DNA from 3 places in the Cytobacillus sp. QJM3NY_8 genome. Region 1 is predicted to be linked to each of the others. Evidence: riboswitches for the same ligand, from Rfam matches in the RefSeq annotation. Region 1 holds a riboswitch; each other region holds the start of a gene.

Region 1 (7,560 bases):
CAAGTTGTACAGCAAGGCAAGCCTTTATTGCTTGTAGCTGAAGATGTTGAAGGTGAAGCACTTGCTACACTAGTTGTGAATAAGCTTCGCGGAACTTTCAACGCGGTAGCAGTAAAAGCTCCTGGCTTCGGTGACCGCCGCAAAGCTATGCTTGAAGATATCGCGATCCTGACTGGCGGTGAAGTAATCACTGAAGAGTTAGGCCGTGACCTTAAGTCTGCTACAATCGACTCTTTAGGACGCGCTACTAAAGTAGTTGTTACAAAAGAAAACACTACAATCGTTGAGGGTGCTGGAGACAGCGCGCAAATCGGCGGACGTGTGAACCAGATCCGCACTCAAATGGAAGAAACAACTTCTGAATTTGACCGCGAAAAATTACAAGAGCGCCTTGCTAAACTTGCTGGTGGTGTTGCAGTTGTTAAAGTTGGTGCTGCTACTGAAACTGAATTAAAAGAGCGCAAGCTTCGCATCGAAGACGCCCTTAACTCTACACGTGCTGCTGTAGAAGAAGGCATCGTTTCCGGTGGTGGTGTTGCCCTTCTAAACGTATACAATAAAGTGGCTGCTATCCAGGCTGAAGGCGATGAAGCAACTGGTGTTAACATCGTATTGCGTGCGATGGAAGAGCCTGTACGCACAATTGCTCACAATGCCGGTCTAGAAGGTTCTATCATTGTTGACCGCTTAAAGCGCGAAGCAGTTGGAACTGGCTTCAACGCTGCTACTGGCGAGTGGGTAAACATGATCGAAGCTGGTATCGTTGACCCAACTAAAGTAACTCGTTCAGCTCTTCAAAACGCTGGATCTGTTGCAGCTATGTTCTTAACTACTGAAGCAGTAGTTGCTGACAAGCCGGAAGAAAACGCTGCTCCTGCAATGCCTGATATGGGCGGCATGGGCGGCATGGGCGGCATGATGTAATTTAAAGCGTTGAACCCAACGTTTTAAATCATCATCCACCAGGACATAGGTACAGGTTTTCTTGTCCTGCTGTTCCCAAAACTGTTTATAACAAACAAAAAAGGAATTCCTATTCGGGAATTCCTTTTTTTATTTATTCTTTGTCCGAACCCCCGCCAAAAGTTTCGGGAATCATCGTGAAGCCTTCAATCACAGTATCTTCTTCCACTTCGATCATCAGATAGCGCTTGCCGTCAAAATGGACTTGTTTTACATATCGAAGATCTTGCGGGCAGATGGATATGTTGGCTGCCTTCGTGCTGATTTTTATTGATTTTGAATTAAATTTGGGCAGGACGCTGGTTGCCTTTATTTCATATTTGTCATCATCGATGATTTTTTGATAAGCGGATTGGACCTTTTCTGAATTAATATCTTCGAGACCACTCACTTTTAAAACGCGTTCTACGTCTTTGGAATCCAGCTTCGGCGGTTCATCCTCTTCGTTTTCCACGATCATACGGTTAATCTCTTCATATACGTTGGAAAGGGTTGCTGTGCTTAGCTGATCTCCTGTTACGTCTTTAATAATTTCCTCAAAAACGATTTTATCATCCTGCGCCGTCATCGTTTCTTCCCCGTTTAAAACGTCCACTATGAACTGGTAGTCGGGCTCATGTACCTTGCCTGCTGAATACAAGACGTGATTGACATCAGCTGCATGATCGGTAAAGCAGGGAAATAGAAACCCTGAAATGGGAGCCTTGAGGTTGATAATCGGATCAACGGTAAAATGATATTTAAATTCCTTCTCGACATAGTCAAAAAGAAGTTCTTTCTTCGGTTCTTGCGTGTTATTTATGCTGCAGAGAATAAAGGGATGAGAATAAACGGCATCCCGTTCACTTTCCTCGGCTTCTGCGTTGCGGCGTTTCATTGGCTTAAGATACTCCCCGCGAATGAATGTAACGACAATATCCTTTTCATATTGCCGGATTCCCAGCATTTTGCCGACTATCTGAAGCATTTGATCCATCCAGCCTTCAGCATCACTGCTTAGCAATCCCTGATGCAGGATGAGTTGACTGCTGTTTTCGGCATCCCTCTGAAACTTTAATTCAAAGAGCTTTTCATCCAATTGGCCGCCAAGCAGCTTTTTGAAGTTATCCATAAATAGCTCCTGCTGATCCTGGTCCAGCATTTCAAAGGGCTGGCTTTCATAATGATAAATCTCACTTGATTCCTTCATAATATAGACATTAAAAATATCTGAGATCTTTAGTAAGTCATTATTTAATTTAAATTGTTTCCGAATCTGTGCGATGTCTTTTTTGTTCACAGTTAAATCCACTCCTAAGCTGCCCAATATGCATATTTACTAGAATAACAAAATACATCAGCTCTATAAATTATTTATCTCTTTTATTTTCGCTTTTTTGAAAAGGGATACGTTAATTAAATTTGGCTGGAGATTTGAGAAGCATGAAGTTGATTTTTACCGGCCGAGTTTGCGCTGGCGAGGTGAATGTAGAATGCTGATATTTTGTTAACATAAAGGTATTTAATTGAGGCCTCTCATAAGTTGACTAAACTTATGGGAAGCCTTTTTTATTTCTTTAACATGGAGACATACTCTTCCAGATAAAATTGGATGCAGAAATAAAAATTACAAGTATCGACAAAAAATGGCAAGTTCTTTATAATAGTATAGTAAAATATAATCGTGAAATTAGTCCTATATTTAATAAAATTGAAAAGGCAAACTTATCGAAAGGTAAGGACGCAAAGCTACGAGTCTAAAATCCTCCAGGGTAATGACAGTCGGGTTGCCAAGGATAATAAAGAACGTTTATTTGGCTATCCCTGTCTATTTGGGGATAGTCTTTTTTTTTGGACACCTTTTAAATAGCTGCAAAAATGATGGAGAATACAGGCAAAGGAGATCAGCGATGATAGTTGTAGATAAGAAAAAATACAAAATGGCCATTAATGAGGCCGCAAAGGAAGTTCATGTACAGGTTCATGGGTTAATGAGAGAGGAGGATGCGGAAGGTTATATGATAGATTTACAGGATACGATTAGTAAGGTATCAAGGCAAAGTTATACATTTGTTGTAGACGGGACCCATCAAACCCCTGTCCCATCAAAGGTGGTTCCACAGCTTGAACAGACAATGCAATTTTATTCTTCATTGGGATTTAAGGATATTCTTGTAGTAAAACCGTCATCTAAAATTGCGCAGGTGCAAATCAGGAATGCACTTGAGAGAATTGAGTTCTCAGGTACGTTTGTTGATAAAGTGCCTCATGGCATCTAATGTTCGTGACAATGATTAGGGGATCATTAATTTACATTTGAAAGGGAGTAAAGAAGTGCAAACAACACTAGAGCTATATACATACGAAATTATAAAGAAGGATCAGCCAGAATTAATTGTGAAAGCAGCTGATTGTCTGGCTCGAACATTCATAGGAGTGGAGGTTGCAGGGAAATGGGTTCAGGAGCCAATGGTAGGACAATTGAATATAGGCTATGAGGATTTCTATCAATTTACCAAGGATTATTTAGACTCTACGATTGAACAGGGATATTGCGCAGTTGCAAAGGATGCTAATCATAAAGTTGTCGGTGTACTTGCGGGAGATACAAATGCACCTGAGATAATCGGAGAAGACATATTTGAAGGTTCTTTTTATGATATGAATGTAATTCTCCGTGTTTTGGAAGATGTAGATAAACGTTTTATGGAAGATTATAAAAAACAGAATGGACATGAAATCAAGGATGGAGAACTATTACACCTTTTCATGTTAGGCGTAATAGCTGAACATAATCGTCATGAAATTATTCAGCAGCTAGGAAATAGATTAATCGCAAAAGCATCATCCCAAGGATTAAAGGCTGTTTTAGGTGAAGCAACCAACCCTAAATCAATACGGGTCATGGAAAAATATCATAATATGAAAAAATATAAAGATACTGAAGGAAATTATATTGTCCATAAATATCAGGATAATAATAAGCTGAGTGGTATTCCTGCAAATGTAGCAGATGGAACATATATCCTAATAAAAGAGCTTTAAATTACATATAAAGTCTAATTTAATTAAATAGATGTTAGGGGATTTATTATAATGGAAGCGATTATGCTAGGCATCAATATTATTTTAATGGGAGTATCGGTGTTTTTTGCCTATCGATACTTTTCATTAAAACACCATCTCCATATTCATAAGGAAATAATAAATGGAATGGAAGAATTATCAGCAGGTAAAATTGCAGCGAAGGTTGATGAACGAAGCTCTAAACATGCTGTATTTAATGGGCTAATCGACTATTTCGGCCTTGTAAGGGAAAAGTTTTTTTCCTATTCAAAAGATGTTCATGAAAAAGGTGAAAATCTTACTGAAGTCGGTGAATATGCTTCTGAAAAAGCGGATATTGTTAGAGCGGCAATTGATGAGGTAGGCAGAGGGTTGACGAAACAATTGGCAGCAACAGAAGAAAGTGCTGCATCTATGGAGGAAATGACACAGGCTATCGAAGATCTATCCGTGAGATCCCTTCAGATTTCAGAACAATCGAATACTACCTTAGAACTGACGCAGGAAGGAAACGAGAAGCTAAAGGATTCCTTAGATAAAATGAATCAGTTTAATCAAACGGTAAATATAACATTTGATGCCATAAATAAACTCGGAGAAAAATCTCATGAAATCGGCACGATTGTAAAAGTGATTACAGGGATTTCAGAACAAATTAATTTATTGGCATTGAATGCGGCCATAGAAGCGGCCCGTGCGGGAGAGCATGGCAAAGGATTTGCAGTCGTTGCTGATGAGGTTCGAAAATTGGCCGAACAATCACGGCAGTCTTCCTCTGAAGTATCAAACATTGTAAAGAATATACAGGAGGAAACTGGGATAGTCGTGAACTCCATGCAGCAGGGAACAGAGGAATTGAAAGATACAAATACCACCCTTGTAGAAGTTGGGTCCATGTTCAAACAAATTCTGGCTACTACAAAAATTATTGCTGAAAATAATGAAAACTCTTCTGCGAGTACACAGGAATTATCTTCTGCTTCGCAGCAGATCATGGCAACAATTGTTGAGATTGCCTCAATCTCACGGGAATCTGTTGAAATGTTTGAGGAGCTAATCGAAATTAGTGATGATGAACTGACTGCAATGCAAAAACTTGTCCAGGTAGCAAAGAATCTTGTAGAGCTAACAGATGATGTAAACAAGTTAATATTTGTATGGAATCATGGTGCTGAAACAGAGGCAGCTCATGGTCAAATTGCTGATAAAAAGCTCAGTGCAGCAGTATAAAGATCGTTGCTTTGCTGGCTGATTAATATAAAGGTGCTTCTTTCAGGTAAATGCAGCCTGTGGGAAGCTTCCCTTTGATGCCCGAATTAGTCCTTATAAAAGAAAGGATCAATAAATATTACATTATTCCTTCTGTTTAATAGGGAATATTTTTATGGCAGCAAGGTTGCCAAAAGGCTTAATTAGGCACTGATTTGTCCACCTGTGTGGACTTTTTTATTGGATCTTTAGATAAAACTGCTTCAAGAAAAAGCATTCAGGAGGTACAGGATGAAGGAAATACAAAAGTTATTTCCCAGTATGGATGGGAATGAACTCCAAAGAGGGGAATTATTGTCTTACTTTAAGACGATCTTAACGAAAATAGATGAGTTAAAGGATCCCAACAAACTAACACTGGGAATAATGCCCGAGTACTCAGAGGATTACTATAATCGTATCATTGAAAAGGCCGATGTTCCGAAAAAGGGTGTGCCGATAGAACAAGTGATTCAGGAGCTTCTTAAATTGGCAGAAGGACACCGCTACGTCAATCGAAATTATGTAGCCAACGCAGCGCCCCTTCCGAATATAGCCAGTATGATCGGGAACTTAGTAATGGTCCTGGTCAATGGGAACAATCTTTGGGATGTGGAAGGACCGGCTGCGGCTGCAGCAGAAATCGAAATAACCAGTATGCTATCCAAATTAATCGGATACGATGAGAGCATTAGTGCAGGGTATACAACCTGGGGAGGACAAGGCGCTGTTTTTAATTCTTTGCGACTTGCCATTGCACGGTACGCTCCGTCTTCAAATGAAAATGGTGTACCGCAAAATCTCTATTGCTTCTGTTCAGAGCTATCACACTATAGTCTGTATAAGTCTGTAGAAGCTGCAGGGATTGGCGTGAAAAACATGATTCGGATAAAAGCGAATGCTGATCATTCTATGAATCTCGACGATTTAAAAGAGAAAATGGCGCTTGTTATTGCCAAAGGCGGTGTTCCTCTTTATGTACTTGCCACAATGGGAACGACTGATACATTTGGGGTTGATGACATTGAGGGGATTAAGCGGATAGCAGAAGACTTGGAACGCACTCATGGCGTATTTCCGATCTATATCCATGCAGATTCGGCCATGGGCGGCATGTATACCTTCTTTAACCATTACGATTTTGAAAGCAACCCTCTGAGATTTGAAGACAATGTTAGTGAGGTTTTAAGATCCTATCAGCATAAGTTCAAACAGATAAAGCTTGCAGATAGTATGGTCTTTGATTTCCATAAGCTTGGACAAACCCCATATATCACAAGTTTATTTTTAATTAAAAACAGAGAATATCTTAAGTATGTAGACTTAGATGCAGCGGAAACGCCTTATGTTGGGAATCGTGGGTATGGCAGCTATCATACAGGCTTCACACTGGAATGCTCGCGGATGGGAAGTGCTTTGGCGATTTATGCATCGTTATTAGCATTTGGAATGGAAGGCTATCAAGAGCTTTTGGCCAATTATATCCGTGTCAATATTGCATTTAGAGAGATGTTAACAAGAGAAGTTTCGAATGTGGCAGTAACGAATGAAATTTCTCCTATTACAACATTCCGCTTTTACCCTGAAAAGACTGAATGGGATAATGAATTGAACGGACATTTACCTGTGGAAGAAATAATGGAAATTAATCAATTTAATGACGAGTTTGCAGAGGTAATTGGTGCTGAACGAGATACTGTCTTTTTTGGAAATACGAAAAAGCAGAGACTTGTGGAAGCGGCAGACTCAAACAAGCAGCTGCCGGTGTACGCACATAAATTCTTCTCGATCTCTCCCTACTCTACGATAGAAGAGGTCGACCGTTATGTCGGATTCTTAAAAGAACACTTGGAGATTTTCCTGAAAATGAGAAATCACAAGTATAGTATTATAGGTTCCTAATGAAGTAAATCCAGCAATTGGCTTGAAAATATTAATGGAGGCTTCCCATAAACTGATTGTGGGAAGCTTCTTCTTTGTTTAATAGTAATGGCTACGGAATTCTTCTGCCAGTTTCTCCATGTATTCCCCTGGATAGCAGCCGATCCGATTCATCTAAGAATTGCACGGATTGTCGCGTTGTTTCTTCGTTTTGCAGCAATACAGATTTATACGCCTCTGTCACCTGCTGAAGCTGCCTATTTAAAGCATTCAATTTATTGATGAAATCAAGGACATTATTCTCCCCAATAGTGGATGGAAGGGATGGCTGGAGTCCGTTAGCGGAGGTTTGAAGGTTGGTGAGTGCCTGTTCTATATCACTTATCCTTAGCTTAATCTCGGTATCCATTCTCAGTACCTCCT
Region 2 (7,560 bases), 760 kb from region 1:
TTAGAAGAGTCATCCAGCAGCTCTTGATTTACTTTAATGCTTTGTGCAGGATTATCCTCATCAAACTGGAAAAAGTCCAGGCCTGAGATTGTATCCGCTCCCAAGGCATACCCGTTTTTATGAATTTCATTGAATTCCTTGGCAAAAGCAGATGTCATTCTATTCAGCTTCTCCAGCATTTCAGGATAAGCACCCTTAGCAGAACCGCCTGCTTCATAACCATAGCTGTTAATTAAACCGGTAAGTTCACCGGATAAAGTCTCAAATTGCGTAAAGGAAGTGGATCCGATCTTTAGTCCTGTTACAAGTCCGCTCTCTTCGCTTTTTTCAAGCTCCACCTTGTTTGTGCCAACAATGCCGCTCTCTTTTGTAGCAGATATGAGGTTAATAGGCGGATTATAGGATTTTCCATCCTTTTGGACAATCTCGATATTATAAAGGCCCGATGCCATCGGTTTGGCATCTCCATATGTATTAGGAACCACACTGGTCACTTTCACGTTAACCAATTGTGAAAGGCTGTCTACCAATAAATCCCGCTCGTCATAAAGGTCATTTGGGAGGTATCCGTGCGGCTCAACAGAGGCGATCTGCTTATTCAGATGGTCAATCTGCGCGACGATTGCGTTAATTTCATCAACCTTCACATCAACCTGATTGCCGATATCCTCTTGAACCCGCGACAGGGAATTATGATAATAATTCAGTGTATCCGCAACCATCTGACCAGTAGCAGCTACTACATCCCTGGCTCCGGTATTTTCGGTGTGGCTTGATAAATCCTGCAGGGCGTTCCAGAACTTTTCCAGGGTACTGTGCAATCCATTCTCTGACGGCTCATTCATGATTTCTTCCATCTTAGTCAGAGACTCGCTCATGGCTCCATAGTAACCCATTTTTGTGTTTTCGGTTCTATATTGCAGGTCTAAAAATGATTCTCTTATTCTCTGGACTGTCCCCGCTTCGACACCTGTTCCCATTTGTCCGGGTATCTGCGGACGATTCATACCAACGCCTGGATAAGGCTCGGTTTGCGCGAAATTAATCCGCTGCCTGGTGTATCCTGGCGTATTCGCATTTGAAATATTATGTCCGGTTGTATATAAAGCACTTTGCTGGGTGAACATGCCGCGGCGGGCTGTTTCAAGTCCCATGAAAGTTGAACGCATGTTTGCTCCTCCGTTCTGCTACACTTTCGAGTTGAAAATTCCTGGATTCATCTTTTCCGATTTCTTATTGGCTGGCGGGCCGTAGTTCATCGATTCAGGCTGCGGCCGTAAAAGATTCATAGATACATTTACAAACTGAAGGGAATGATGGACAAGCTGCTGGTTTAGGAAGTTCTGCTCTTTCAGTTCATATACCAGCTCAGCAAGCTCCTTCGTGATGGCCTCAAGCCTAAGGCGATCAGGCTGCGTAAGGATATTTAAACAATCTGATACTGTAGGGCTTTCCAGCATGGGTGCGATCGAATTTGCTGCCTTTTCCCGCTCGTTTTCCAATCTGCTGATAGCCGCAATATGAGCCTGCTCATCCTTCAGCATCTGATTCAGGCCGTCCATGTCGCCGGTCTTAATAATGTCTGTCTTTTTAACTGCGAGTTCATATAGGCTTTCATGAAGCTTTAGCAGCTTTTCCATCGTTGCAGTAAGTGCTTCGGCTGACATGCCAATCCCTCCTCATTATTTTTTTGTATAAAAATCAGCGATGCTTTTCGCCACTTCTTTTGGATTAATTTTATAAGTCCCGTTCTCTACCTGAATTTTAAGCTCTTCTACTTTTGCTTTACGGTTTTCGCTTAGCTGGGATACCTGCTGCATTTCCTTTGCAGTAGAGCTGATTTCAATTTTATCTGATGCCGTTCTGGCTGGTTTTCCTGCATGTTCAAGCTTATTCATTTGGCGTTTGTATGGGTTCACGCCTGAAGGACCAAAGTTATTGATTTTCATGTGTACCCCTCACTTTCTTTCCGGTCGATTTAACCTAAGTCTATTATCGGCTAATGTGGCGGTATGTTTAAATGTTAATTTAAGTTTGGCAAAAAATACATCTATAAGCCTATAGAAAAAGCTATGCGAATAAGTCACATAGCTTAGAAACGACTATTAATTTTTTCATTGACGGCAAAATAAGTACCGTGTTTTTCTCTTTGGACTGCTTCTTTTCTTCGTTCTTCCTCAGCGGTAAACTGCTGAAGATCTTTCCTCAGATCACCCGCACAGCTGCCGCATAGCTTGCCTTCCCGGATGCTTGTCCCGCATTTCTCGCAAGGATACCCCAAATTTGGAAATTGCGCTAGCTTCAAACGGCCGGTCTTAATGAACTTTATGATGAGTTCTTCCTCGACTTCGGTCGCCTCGACAACCTCCATCATCTTCGCTGTCCTGTTTTCCCTCTTCCGGATGAACTGGTAAACCGTCTCATAGGCCTTTTCTTCTTCCTTCCAGCAATCCTGGCAGACATCGCGGAACTGGTTTTTGACAAAAATGGCATCACATTTCGGGCAGTTGGATAACTCAGCCATATGATTCTTCCTCTCTCAGTTTGTGATGAAATTATTATAGCTCGAAGAATAGGATAATTATAGAATATAATTATTCGAAATACAGCAGACTGCTGACTGTTTCTATGAATCGGGATTCGGGAACAGAGCCGCTCTGCTCGAGCTGACTTTGCAGAATATCTAGCATCGCCGCCAATTCAGCTCTCGGTCCCTCTTCGATAATAAATTGAAATCCATAATTAGTCAGAGCATCTGATATTTCATCTTTACGGACAATCGTCCCAGTAAAGGAGAGAACCTCTCCTAAAAGCTTCGTTTCAATTAATAGAATGATATCTTTCCTCACAGGAAGTTTCATCTTTGAAACAAATTTTACTCCGCCTGCACTCATATCTTCAATCAGGATTTTCGTGCTGCCCATTTTGACAGGCTTGCTGTTAAGCTCTAAGATGGTCATCTCTGCCTCCAGCGGATAGGGAAACTCGACCCGGACATACTTGCGCAAACCTTTGAACACATTGTCTTCCTTGATATTCTGCGGCTTCAGGGTGCCAATTAAGAGTTTCTGCTCGAAAGCGGAAGGCGGAAGCGGCTTACTGAAAAGATATCCCTGTATTTGATCACACTCATTCTTCCTTAAAGAATAGAATTGTTCAAAAGTCTCTACGCCTTCTGCTACCACCTTCATATTCAGCCCATGGGCAAGCTGAATCAGATTGGCCGTAATGATTGCATCTTCCGCGTTTTTATCCATTGCCTGGATAAACGTTTTATCAATCTTTAAAACATCAAATTTATAATTTTTCAGCTGTGTGATGGAGGAATACCCGGTCCCAAAGTCATCCAGTGCAATCTTCACTCCCATTGAACCCAATTCTTTAAGCACTGAAATGACGTTCTCTGAGTAATTGATTAGGGAAGATTCCGTCAATTCAATTTCAATTAGTGACGCATCGAGGTGACTCTCATCCAATGCTTTTTTTATAGTGGAAACAAGACAACTTTTCAAGAAGCTCAGCGGAGAGATATTTACGGATATCGGAACAATCGATAACCCTTTTTCCTTCCAGGAATAAATCTGGCTGCATACTTTCCTTAGCACATATTCACCTATATTTATGATTAAACCGGTTTCCTCTGCCACTGTTATAAACTCCAGCGGCGAAACTCTGCCCCATTCCGGATGATTCCACCTTAGTAAAGCTTCGGCACTTACTATTTTGCCGGTCTTCGTATCAACTCTTGGCTGGTATTCAAGAAAAAATTCATCATTTTGAATGGCTTTTCTCATATCCTGTTCAAGGGTAAAAAGCTTATAAGATTCAATATCCATGGAAGGATGGTAAACCTGGAATCTATTATTCCCTTTCTGCTTGGCATGGTACAGGGAAGATTCCGTATTTCTGACTAATTCATCAGCTGTTCTTCCATTATCCGGATATAAACTAATGCCTATAGATGGGGTAATATTAAGCTCAAAGCTGTCGATGTGGAATGGTTCAGAGAAAATTTGATTAATGGAATCTGCTAATTGCGCAGGATCCTCCTTTTCCTGGATATATTCCATTATAACTGCAAATTGATCACCGGAAATTCTTGCTGAAAAACAGACTGAATTTAGCTTCTCCTTAATTCTATGTGAAACAAGCCTAAGAAGTTCATCTCCTGAGGAATGTCCAAAGGTATCATTAATCTGCTTTAACCGTTCCAGATCAAAGAACAAGACAGCGAAGTTCTGTTGTTCATCGTCTTCAATAAGGCTCTGCAGCTTCTGATCAAAGTACCGGCGGTTCGGCAGATCGGTCAAATGATCATAAAATGCCATACGCCTCATTCTCTTTTCAAGCCATTTTTGTTCTGTTATATCTGTTACAAAGCCATCAACCCGGATAAGTTCGCCCCTTTCATCTAAATAGGGGATACTATGATCATTCACCCATCTAAGCTCACCGGATTTATGGAAGATACGATATTGGCAGCGAACGCTCTTCCCATGAATAAGATTTACCCGATTGGCTTCCAGACTTTGCAGGTCGTCTGGATGGATCACTTCGTCCCATAAATCGAAATTGTCAATCAGCTCACTGGCTGTGTACCCGAAAATGCCTTCCACTCCCCTTGAGAAATGAAATACCTTTCTTTCTATTAAATCGGCGGAATAAATGCCAACATCAAGATTTTCATAGATTTGTCCTATTTTCCGCTCGTTTTCATAGAACTTTTCTTCCATGAGCCGTTTTTCAGTTATATCCTGAATCGTTGCAATGATTTTCGGTGATCCGCTTTCTTCTGCAAAGTAGTCCGCACGATGATGAATATACCGTTCCTCTCCATCCTGCCTAATGATCCGGCATATCAGATCCACACTGTCCTTTTCCTCTAACAGTCGAGTAAACTGATTTTCAAAAGCCGGCAGGTCGTCTGGATGCAGATAACTCAAATACATTTTGTAGTCCGGAAAAAAACCTTTTTGAGGCTTTAGCCCAAATATCCGGAACATCTGATCTGACCAAAACCCTCTATCGTTTTCAATATCGTACTCCAGGCTCCCAATATTTGCGATCTTCTGAGCCTGGTTCAGATTATTTTTTATTTTAGTCAATTCCATTTGCTGACTTCTGTATTCAGCAATATCTTTAGTGGTGTTTTCACCACCCTGTGAGTTTATTTCGTCCACTTCAAAACATCCTTTCCAATAAAAAAGGCAAACGAAAATAGTTCTTCTTCCATGTAGCCTGGCCGCCATGGCAGAGACCTGCTTTAGGCCCGCAGCTTTGCGTCTTTTACTTTCGTAAAATTTGCCCTGGATTAGAATATTTTAACATAGGATTATTTTCCTAATAACTATCCAGATCAAAAACATCAACTTGTAATTAATTCCATCCATTATCCTCTTGCTAATGTAACCGAGCAGACTGAAGCAGCACCCCCTGCTTTAAGAACTTTCGCTGCATGATATAGAGTTGAGCCGGTAGTATAGATATCGTCAATTAGGATAATTTTTTTATTCTTGATATTGAGATTTTGCAGCTGGAAGACCTGGTGCGAATGAATTCGGTCCATTCGCGATTTCTTAGATTGCTTTTCTGAGTGAATTCGCTGCAGCGGTTCCGTCACGGTAAAGCCTGCCTCATGGATGAGTGCGGCAGACTGATTGAAGCCTCGTTCATAAATCCTTTGGGGACTTAGAGGGATTGGGACGAGATAGTCGAATTCCACGGTACTCAGCTTTTCCCTAATGATAGGAGAAAAAGCTCTCGACAAAATATAGTCGCCCCGGAACTTATAGCGGGCTATAGTTTCTTTCAGAAAGTCATCGTATATAAAAAGGGAATTGTTTTTCAGAAGCTGCCCTGACCATTCTGGATCCCCGTTCCACCTTAGACAATCTGCGCATAGGTTCCCTTTTCGAAATTGAGGATCTAAGTTACTGAAGGGCCGGCTGCATTTACTGCAAGTATCGCCATTGATAAATGGGAGTTTATCGGTGCAGCATTGGCATAAATGATTTTCTTTTGGCCGCGACCAGAGAGTTGTCCAGCTGACAGCTGAAAGGATTTCTTCATGGCATATTAAGCAGTTAATGGTCGATCAGTCCTTTCTTTTTGGCTTCAATGTTCATTTTGAGTATTTGTTTTTGCGCATTGACCATGCTTTCGGTTTTGCCGTAGTGAAAAAAGGTGATTTCTCCTTTCGGGTATTCAGAGCTTCTTCCAACACGGCCGGCAATTTGAACAAGAGCGCTTTCGGTAAAAATACGGTCTTCTGCTCCAAATACTGCTACATCAATATTAGGGAAGGTAACCCCTCTTTCCAGGATGGTCGTTGTGAGTAACATGGGGATCTCTTTATTGCGCATCATTTGGACTTTGTCTTTTCGATCGGGGTCTTCCGCGTGGACAGCTTGGATTTTAGGATAGGTTTTACGAAGGATGGTGAGGACTTTTTCCATTTTATCGATTTTTGGAAGGAAGAGCAGGAACTGCTTCTGGTTGTCGTGCCTCTTCTTGATCCATTGGGTAACTGCAGACGGGAGTTTGTCTTTTTTTAGGGATTTCTCCCAATTTCCGCACCATTTGAAAGCCGGTACAGGCAATGGATGACGATGATATCTAGCCGGGATAGTGACAAAGTTTCTTTTTCCGCTGCGGCATTCATTTTGCCATTTTTGACTGGGGGTGGCAGTTAAATAGATCATAGAGGAGGTTTCTTTGCGGGATTGGCGGACGGCATACTGCAGGGTTTCGTCTGCCGTATAAGGAAAGGCATCCACTTCATCAAGGATTACGGTGTCAAAAGCTTTATAAAAGCGGAGGAGCTGATGGGTGGTGGCGATGGTCAAAGGAGCTTGAAGGTGGCGGCCTTCACTGCCGCCGTAAAGGACAGCCACCTGAATACCGGGGAAGACTGCTTTTAGCCGCGGACCAAGCTCAAGTACAACATCTGTTCTCGGAGTAGCAATGCAGATTCTTTTTCCAGAGGCAAGGGCAGCATTGATTCCTTCAAATAGAACTTCTGTTTTTCCTGCTCCGCAGACAGCCCAGACGAGGAATTCCTTGCTTTCGATTTCAGCCTGCTTTACCTGGTCAGAGGCAATTTGTTGCCCGGGTGAAAGGTTGCCTGCCCATATCAGGGGATGTTCAGCTAGCTCCCGAACGGGCTCAGGTCCGCACCATCCAATCAGAGGAGTGCACTCACTGACCCGTCCCATCATGATACATTTCCGGCAGTAGGTACATTCTTTCTCACCGCATCGGGCACAGGGAAAACTTGCAAACAGTGAACGATCTTTATTGCCGCACCTGGCACAAACTATCTTGCTTTTGGTGTTAATTATCCCTTTTCGGTAAGAAATATAGCCATTTTCATAGTGCTGATGGATTTCTTCAATTGAATGCGGTAAGTTTTCGAATAGAAGCTGTTTTCCGCAGAGGATTTGCTGGAGTTCTTTGTTATATGAATAGTTTTCGTTGAGTGGCGGCTCTGGAATGTTGTCAATGGAGGAAATCGGGAGGCTTTCTGGAGGAGAATCTTTTATATATGGGGTCATATTAGGA
Region 3 (7,560 bases), 790 kb from region 1:
TCAAATGCAGAGAAGAAGCTGTTAAAAACACTTGAAAACTCTTCCCCTTTTTTCGAATGAAGAATGGGCGTGATAATAGTTATGGATCCTTTTCGGCTAAGCCAGCCTTTCAAGCGGGATAGCAGCTGCTTGCGATCCTCCGGCTGGATATAGTGCAGTAAGTTATTGACCATAATTAAATCAGCCTGATGCTCAGGTGAGTATTCATGGACATCCGCTGTGATAATTTTAATGTTGGGAATATCTTTGCAATTGGTTCTGGCGGAATCTGCCACCTCTTCATTCATTTCAATGCCTGCCAGTTTTGCCTGCGGGAACTTTTTGCTGATTCTGCTTAAATAGCCGCCTTCCCCGCAGCCAATGTCGATGATCCTTTCCATTTTGTTTTTCTTAATGGTTTTCATCAGACGCGGCAATGCAAGCTGTTCAAGCAGTGACGAGGTTCTCGCTACGGTAGGTCCATGCTCTTCATGGTCAAAAGTGTTTTTCTTATTGGAACGGAGCAGTTCTGGATAAGAGAGTAAAGTCGGGATATGCAATTCCATCATTTCCTTCAGGATGATTCCTGTAGATCGGGGGTTTTTCGGCGTGGATGGAAGACTGAATTTAGATGCTGTCTTAATTTTATCCTTCCCTTTCTTTTTCAAATGACGGATCGAAAGCCCCACCTCCACCCACCTTAAAAGCAGCTCCTCCTGAAGATTTCTGCTTGATGCCACCTCTTTTACCGTTTTCCAGCTTCGGAACTGGGAAAAAAGGTCAAGCTCGAAGCCTACGTATGCGTGCCAGCTATATAAAAACGGCTGGTTCTTTTTCATCCAATTTCGTGCTTTTAGTAATCTCACATATTCATTTATCATGGCTGTTCAACCTTCTTCCAGGGATAGTCATCTTTTTCTGTATAAAAGTAATCGCTTTTAACGGCAGCTGATAATTCTGTTCTTCTTGCCGGCAGCATTCCTGCCTGAATCAATCGATCCCACAGGCTCTCTGACCAATATCCAAGGCCTGAAATATTCAGCATTTGCTTATATTGCAATGTTTTATCTCTTTCAATCTGCTTCAGGCCATTGCGGCGTATTCCAGTAATAACCCGGTTGGAATAGGAATAGGCTATGGCCGATAAATGGCTGAGGCTGATCATTTTTTCAGCGCGGGGCTTCCGGACTTTTTCATACCATTTAAGCTTGTCCGGCGAAATTCTTCCGCTCGCATACATCTCTGCAAGCAATTCACCAAGCACATCCGCATCCTGAATCGCCATATTCATCCCTTCACCTGCCATGGGGTGGACCGTATGGGCTGCATCCCCCAAGATAGCGAGTCTTCCATCCACATATTTATCTGCATAAAAGGCTGTCGGAATCATCAGCTGAATATCCTTCCAATTTTCCAGCCTGGTCACATACCCCTCCAATTCCGGAAAAAGCTCTAAATAGTTTTTATGGAAATGGTGAATTCCTTTTTTGAGATGTTCCTTATAAGTGCCCTCCGGAATTAAATAGACAGACCGTACTTTCGCATCCGGCAGCGGAAATAATCCGAGAAACCGTTCACCCTTAGAAATGATCTTCCCTTCCTCCAATGATTGAGGCCGGGGGAACGTGACAGTTAAAAATTGATGATTGTACTCAATCTTCTTAATCTTGCTATTCATTACTTTTCTTGTAATGGAATTCCTTCCCTCAGCACCTATAAAAAAGTCAGCCTTCACCGTCAGCTTCTCCTTTAAATCCTTCCGCTCAACCATTAATTCGCCATTTTCATAGCCTTTTGCCAGGGTCCCTGACAAGTAATGAAAGTTTGGATATTGAAGCGCCTGTTTGAGGAGGATTCCTTTCAGCCTTTCATGCTCGATCATGAGTGAGTATTTATAATCTCCCGGCAGAATGCTGTAATCCATGGCAAACTCTTTTTCCCCTTCCTCAAACGCAATTCGGGAAAATGAAAAGCCATTCTCGCGGATTACATCCAAAGCATCAAGCCGCTTAAAAATTTTCAGGCTCTTCGGCTGCAGGAGTTCTCCCTTATAAACGGAAGATGGGGCATCCAGTTTCTCCAGAACGAGGACATCAATATTGGCTTGGGCCAGCTTCAATCCAAGCGTCAAGCCGCCAATCCCTCCGCCCACAATTGCAACCTCTGTATTCAAGGACATGTTTCCACCACCTTTGCCTTTTATTTAACCTCCTTTTTAAAAAGCAAAACCAATGGATATGCTGATATTACAATGTCTGGAAAAAATTATTAGAACAAACTTTTGAAAATAGGAGTATGATTGTGGGAGACACCTATATTTTCAAAATCCTGTATAATAGAGAGAGTAAAATCAATTAACGTTCCTTTTCGGACGATATATAGCATTATTTTTTGGAGGCAATAATAATGAGAGAAATAGCAGTCGAACAATATATCCAAATGGACAACGCAGTTCCGGTCGATGTCAGGTCTCCAATTGAATTTGAGGAGTGCAGCATTCCCGGTGCTGTCAATGTTCCGCTTTTCACCAATGAAGAGCGTGTGGAAATCGGAACACTATATAAGAGAGAAGGTTCTGATGCGGCTAAGTGGAGAGCGATGGAAATCGTTTCACCTAAAATTCCGTCCATGATGCAGAAGATCAGAGACCTGAAAAATGATGGCTTACAGCCTGTCATTTACTGCTGGCGCGGCGGCATGCGCAGTAAAGCGGTCACTACATTTATAACGTATGCAGGCGTTTCAATCCCCCGTTTAATTGGGGGCTATAGAGCGTACCGTCAATATATTCTTGAAAACACGGCAGACTTGATTCCTGAAAAAGCAGTTGTTCTGCACGGAATGACCGGCGTCGGGAAAACGGATGTGCTGAAGGTATTAAGCGAAAAAGGATATCCTGTTATTGACCTTGAAGAAATGGCAGGACATCGCGGTTCAATCTTCGGATCCTTTGGCATGGGAGACGGCAGTACCCAGAAAACATTTGATGCACTATTGTATCAAGCCCTTTCTGAGGTTAAAGGTTCCCCTTATATTATTATGGAAGCTGAAAGCAAGCGAATAGGAAAGGCTGTTCAGCCGGACGAGCTTCTTGATACCAAAAAAACTGGTATTCATATTGATATGTTTGCAAGCATGGAGTCCCGTGTGCAGCGTATCCTCCGTGACTATGTGGAACCTTATCAAAGAGAAGAATGGTTCAAGCCGAAAGTGGATGAAAGCCTTGTGTTTATTAAAAAACGTCTGAAAGATACTGAAATCCGCGAGCAGCTGGATGAATCAGCTGAAGCAGAAAACTACGAGCTATTTATCAAGCTTTTATTAGAACACTATTACGATCCGCGCTATGCTTTTAAACAGCATGACTATGAAGGCCAATTCCACCACGTAAATGCGGATGATGTGGAAGCAGCTGCACAGCAAATTATTCACATTATTGAAAACCAAAATGCTCCCGTCCTCTGACGCGGAGCATTACTTTTTGCGAGCGACAAAAGATTTATTTTTATAAAACACAGATAACTAACTATTTAAATCGGTTGACACTGTGGTATGATGGTAATAATATTGAACAAATCGTTCTTAATATGGAACTAGATATATGATATAATCCTATTACATACAAAATAAGGTGTGTGGTATACGATGATCGGTGATCGTGTAAAAAAACTTCGCCAGGAAAAGAAAATGTCCTTATCCGAGCTTGCGGACCAGGCCGGTGTGGCAAAATCATATTTAAGCTCGCTTGAGCGCAACCTGCAAACTAATCCATCGATTCAATTTCTTGAGAAAATCGCAGGTGTTCTGAATGTTCCCGTGGACCATCTGATCCATGAGCAGATCAACAAGGAAGACCTCGATTCAGAATGGATGAAAATTGTGAAGGAAGCGATGGAGTCTGGTGTTTCTAAGGAGCAATTTCGGGAGTTTTTGGATTTTAATAAGTGGAGAAGCGGACAAAAATCATAGATGCAATGAGCCTGAAGGTACAGGCTTATTTTTTTTGCAAAATTAGGATCCTTTCTCATAGTGTGTTGTTTTTGCTTAGTATTCTGCCCGTTGATTTCCGCTGCGGGAACTTGCTTTCCGCGGGGAGGAACGGGAGCCTCCCCGGCTTTGCCTGCGGGGTCTCCCGCTCCCTCTCCTCCCGCAGGAGTCAAGTCCCCTCCGCTCCAATCAACTCAGTAAATTAAATCAATTTATTAAATAGCAACAAACTTTACGAAAACAGCCAAAATAAAAAGCATTTCCGTATATAGAGATACCTCTAACAGAAATACTTAGCAATACCGGATATTAGGCTTCCATCAGAAGCTCTTTGGCTTTGTTATTATGTAAAAACTCTCTAATTTCTTCCTTTTGCAGGCCTAAGTTCTTAGCTTCCATAATTAACTGCAGCCACTCCAAATCAATTCCTTCGACCTTTACATTTTGCTCCGTCAAAATTCTTCCCCCCAGGATACGTATCGTATTCCAGGCAACCCAGCCATCGTAGTATTTTTCAATACCTTAGACCCGTGACTTTGCGTCCTCATTTTTCAATGAGTTTGCCTTTTTCTGCGCCTATCGACTCAAAGAAATATTTTCCATAGATGTATTCTACTATGGCCGTATTGCTAACGTTGTCAGATTTTGTAATTTTTATTAATTATTTTAATATTAAATTAATTTGATTTTCGACAAATTTCTAATTGATCTAGGTTCTTTTGATTACCTGTACCCCTCATCTTTTAAAGGAAGTTGTTATTAATGGTCGAACTCTTTTTTGAGTAGTATGAAAGTCCGATTCTTTTTCTGTAATTTTTGCTGATTTGTTTTATTGAATAGGTATGCGGACTTTTACATTTTTTAAAGGTTGTGTGGACTGGTTCGAGGGTCATAGCCTCCAAAAAGTTTTCATTCGTTAGATTGGTGTGGCAGATCGGGCATAGCCAGTCTCCCGATTCACTGCTGCTATATGAAGGTTTGTGGCATTTATGGCAGTTCTTTCGGTACATTTACAGCCCCCTCTCTTGACTAAGAATGGTATTTTCACTCTATTGGTTATTAAGATAGAGCTTCATAAATCCATAAAACATGAAGTACCAATATTAAGGAATAAAGATAAGCTGCACCTTTTGCCAATACCTTTACTTTAGTTTACGGCGGAAAATTAATTGAAGTTGACAGCAGGATTAAAAAGCCTGAAAGAACAGCTTTAAGAGAAAGAAATAATATAGGTTCCATAGTATATAGAACATCCATTATTGGATTCATTCTTCAATTAGCGAAAGTTTAACTCCAAAGAACGTCAAGAGACCATCCAGTAGATTAATGAAGGCAAGATACAGTAGAATTTTTTTCATAAGTTCACCGCTTAATGAGTAGCTTTTTGATTATATTCATTAACTGCTTAAATAAGTTCTAAACACGAATAAAAATTAAGGCCTTAAAGAATCAGTTCCTCAGGCCTTAATCTAAGTTTCACTCCGCAGCCTTCTATAACGCCATAATAAAATTACGCTTCCGGCACCTAAAAATAGTGCACCGATAAGTAATAAATTATAATTATTAGTTGCGGTATTTGGGAGTTTATTAACCTTCTCTGGAATTACCGTTGCATCTGTGGATGGTGGTGAATTATTAGTTCCCCCTCCAGAATTATTATTATCTCCTGATCCGGGAGTCTCGTTGCCGGTTCCGGGATCACCTGTTGCTTCGGCAAGAAAAATGATTTCAACCTCTGCAGCGGAATTTTGAAAATCATTTCCTAAATGTTCTGGCATTGTTACTTGGAAAAATAAAGTTTCTTCTGTCCCTTTCGCTAATTCTCTGGGGGAGAAGCCTTTAAAATCTTTAAGCCTTCCTTCGTAAAGTATCTTTGTATCTTTTTTAACCTCAAGTTCTAATTCCTCAAAAAGTCCTTTAATAGACTTCGATTTTCCGATGTTAGAAGTATATTTAAAATCTTGATTGCCATCATTTTTAATTGTTATATTTCGGGGCATCCAGTCCCCTGGTTTTAAATTATCTACTTCAAATAGGTACCTATTTAAGTTCTCTAAGTTCGTATTAATATCAATATCATTGTCCACTGCTATTGCCGTTCCGTTTCCAAAAACAATAAAAAAAACAATGCTACATATAAAAAATATTTTTATAGGTTTTGCCAGCAAACTTTTAACTTTCATGGCATTCCCTCACAACGATAGATTTAACAAAAGGCGGGAATGATTCCCACCTTTTGCGAAAGTCATTTATTTTGCAACTCCAGCGCCTTGTTCAGCGTTGAAAGTCCATTTAAGTGATAGAGAGTCACCTTGGAACACATTTTGATCTTCATCGTTTTCTACAAACTCATATTGTACATAAAGAGTATCATCTGTGCCAGCAGCCAACTTACCACCTCTCTCCGCCAACCATGCCCCAAAGATATTTCCTTCAATTACATCTGGCTTCATTGACTTTAACTCAGAAAGAGTTGTTGAAAAGATAGGAGTATCTAGTTTGTCAGCGTTGAATAAGAAATTCACTCTAATATGGTCACCAAAATCTTCACCATTGTTATTTCCTGCTCCTGTTACAGTATATTCAGTATCAAGATTAATTGCTGCAATATCCAATGTTCCATTGTTAACAAGTTTAAAAGAACGGAGCATCGTATCCCCTGGTTTAATATTTTCAACATCAATAATTGTTGTTGGATTTGCATTTAAATCCAAAGTACCAGCTGCAAAGGTTCCGTTAGTTTCTGCACTGTCACTAAAGTATGCAAATGTTCCCCCACCAACTAATGAAATACCTAATGCTGCAGATGCAATTCCCATACCTAACTTTTTCTTAAGATTCATAATAAAGCTTCCTCCTCTTACCCCTTTTTGGGTATGTATAATTTTATATATTGACCCCTGTATTATTACAGGGAGTACAACCAAATTAAGCAGTTTTTTCTTCTGAATCCGCTTTGCTGCTTTTAGGGTCAATTTCTCTTATAGCCTGGAAGATGCTGAATGCTGCATATCCTAGAAGCAGTAACCCTGGACCAATAAGCAAAATCGCACTTCCTTCTTTCGATTGAGCAAAATCTATAAAATATCCCACATAAGGAATGGTGAAACCAGTATAAACAGCTCTTACATTTTCAGATAGCACAGGTTCCATGTCTGCAGTTTTGTTGTTATCTCCCTTTGTTTCATACATGACATGATCTCCGCTGCTGCTGACACCGATTACGCGGTGAGTAATTAATTTTTCTTCGCTTGCCTGGAATGTAATGACATCATCTTTCTTAAGAGACTTTCTTTCTTCAGAGCTAAGAGGCTTTACTGCAATAACAGACCCAGTTTGGAAGGCAGGCTCCATAGAGCCTGATAACACTGTCTTAAGCTGATATCCAAAGGCCTGCGGCTCTCCTCCTGATGCTTTGGAGGAGACCACTAGGAAGGCCATTAATATTAAATTAATGAATAGAACCGCTGTTATAATGTTGCTTATCATTTTCAATGCTTTTTTCAAGCTATTCACCTGCCTCATTTGTGCTTTCTTCAGAATTAACAGGAGCTTCTGAAGACTTAGCCTTGGTATCTTCCGGCTTTGATTCTT

The links. Region 1 has a riboswitch for cyclic di-GMP ahead of AC0VZ9_RS01600 (hypothetical protein). Riboswitches for the same ligand answer to the same signal wherever they lie in the genome.
Region 2: linked by a shared signal. The riboswitch ahead of AC0VZ9_RS24730 (EAL domain-containing protein) and the one ahead of AC0VZ9_RS01600 (hypothetical protein) in region 1 are both predicted to bind cyclic di-GMP.
Region 3: linked by a shared signal. The riboswitch ahead of AC0VZ9_RS05725 (anti-repressor SinI family protein) and the one ahead of AC0VZ9_RS01600 (hypothetical protein) in region 1 are both predicted to bind cyclic di-GMP.

What each region holds. Positions count from the first base shown of each region.
Region 1 is NZ_CM149681.1:283,810-291,369, forward strand. It holds gene groL (chaperonin GroEL) at 1-924, shown strand, start outside; gene AC0VZ9_RS01595 (DUF4317 domain-containing protein) at 1,058-2,242, opposite strand; cyclic di-GMP riboswitch class I at 2,651-2,737, shown strand; gene AC0VZ9_RS01600 (hypothetical protein) at 2,853-3,221, shown strand; gene AC0VZ9_RS01605 (hypothetical protein) at 3,277-3,987, shown strand; gene AC0VZ9_RS01610 (methyl-accepting chemotaxis protein) at 4,039-5,238, shown strand; gene AC0VZ9_RS01615 (pyridoxal phosphate-dependent decarboxylase family protein) at 5,509-7,158, shown strand; gene AC0VZ9_RS01620 (YwqI/YxiC family protein) at 7,250-7,546, opposite strand.
Region 2 is NZ_CM149681.1:4,819,417-4,826,976, forward strand. It holds gene flgK (flagellar hook-associated protein FlgK) at 1-1,169, opposite strand, end outside; gene AC0VZ9_RS24715 (flagellar protein FlgN) at 1,188-1,667, opposite strand; gene flgM (flagellar biosynthesis anti-sigma factor FlgM) at 1,683-1,949, opposite strand; gene AC0VZ9_RS24725 (TIGR03826 family flagellar region protein) at 2,093-2,524, opposite strand; gene AC0VZ9_RS24730 (EAL domain-containing protein) at 2,595-5,180, opposite strand; cyclic di-GMP riboswitch class I at 5,230-5,316, opposite strand; gene AC0VZ9_RS24735 (ComF family protein) at 5,390-5,767, opposite strand; partial or broken gene AC0VZ9_RS24740 (ComF family protein) at 5,897-6,088, opposite strand; gene AC0VZ9_RS24745 (ATP-dependent helicase ComFA) at 6,084-7,553, opposite strand.
Region 3 is NZ_CM149681.1:1,075,699-1,083,258, reverse strand. It holds gene AC0VZ9_RS05745 (class I SAM-dependent methyltransferase) at 1-860, opposite strand, end outside; gene AC0VZ9_RS05740 (FAD-dependent oxidoreductase) at 857-2,158, opposite strand; gene mnmH (tRNA 2-selenouridine(34) synthase MnmH) at 2,386-3,444, shown strand; gene AC0VZ9_RS05730 (helix-turn-helix domain-containing protein) at 3,625-3,948, shown strand; gene AC0VZ9_RS05725 (anti-repressor SinI family protein) at 4,276-4,422, opposite strand; cyclic di-GMP riboswitch class I at 4,453-4,541, opposite strand; gene AC0VZ9_RS05720 (LPXTG cell wall anchor domain-containing protein) at 5,436-6,149, opposite strand; gene AC0VZ9_RS05715 (CalY family protein) at 6,216-6,809, opposite strand; gene sipW (signal peptidase I SipW) at 6,895-7,473, opposite strand; gene tapA (amyloid fiber anchoring/assembly protein TapA) at 7,475-7,560, opposite strand, start outside.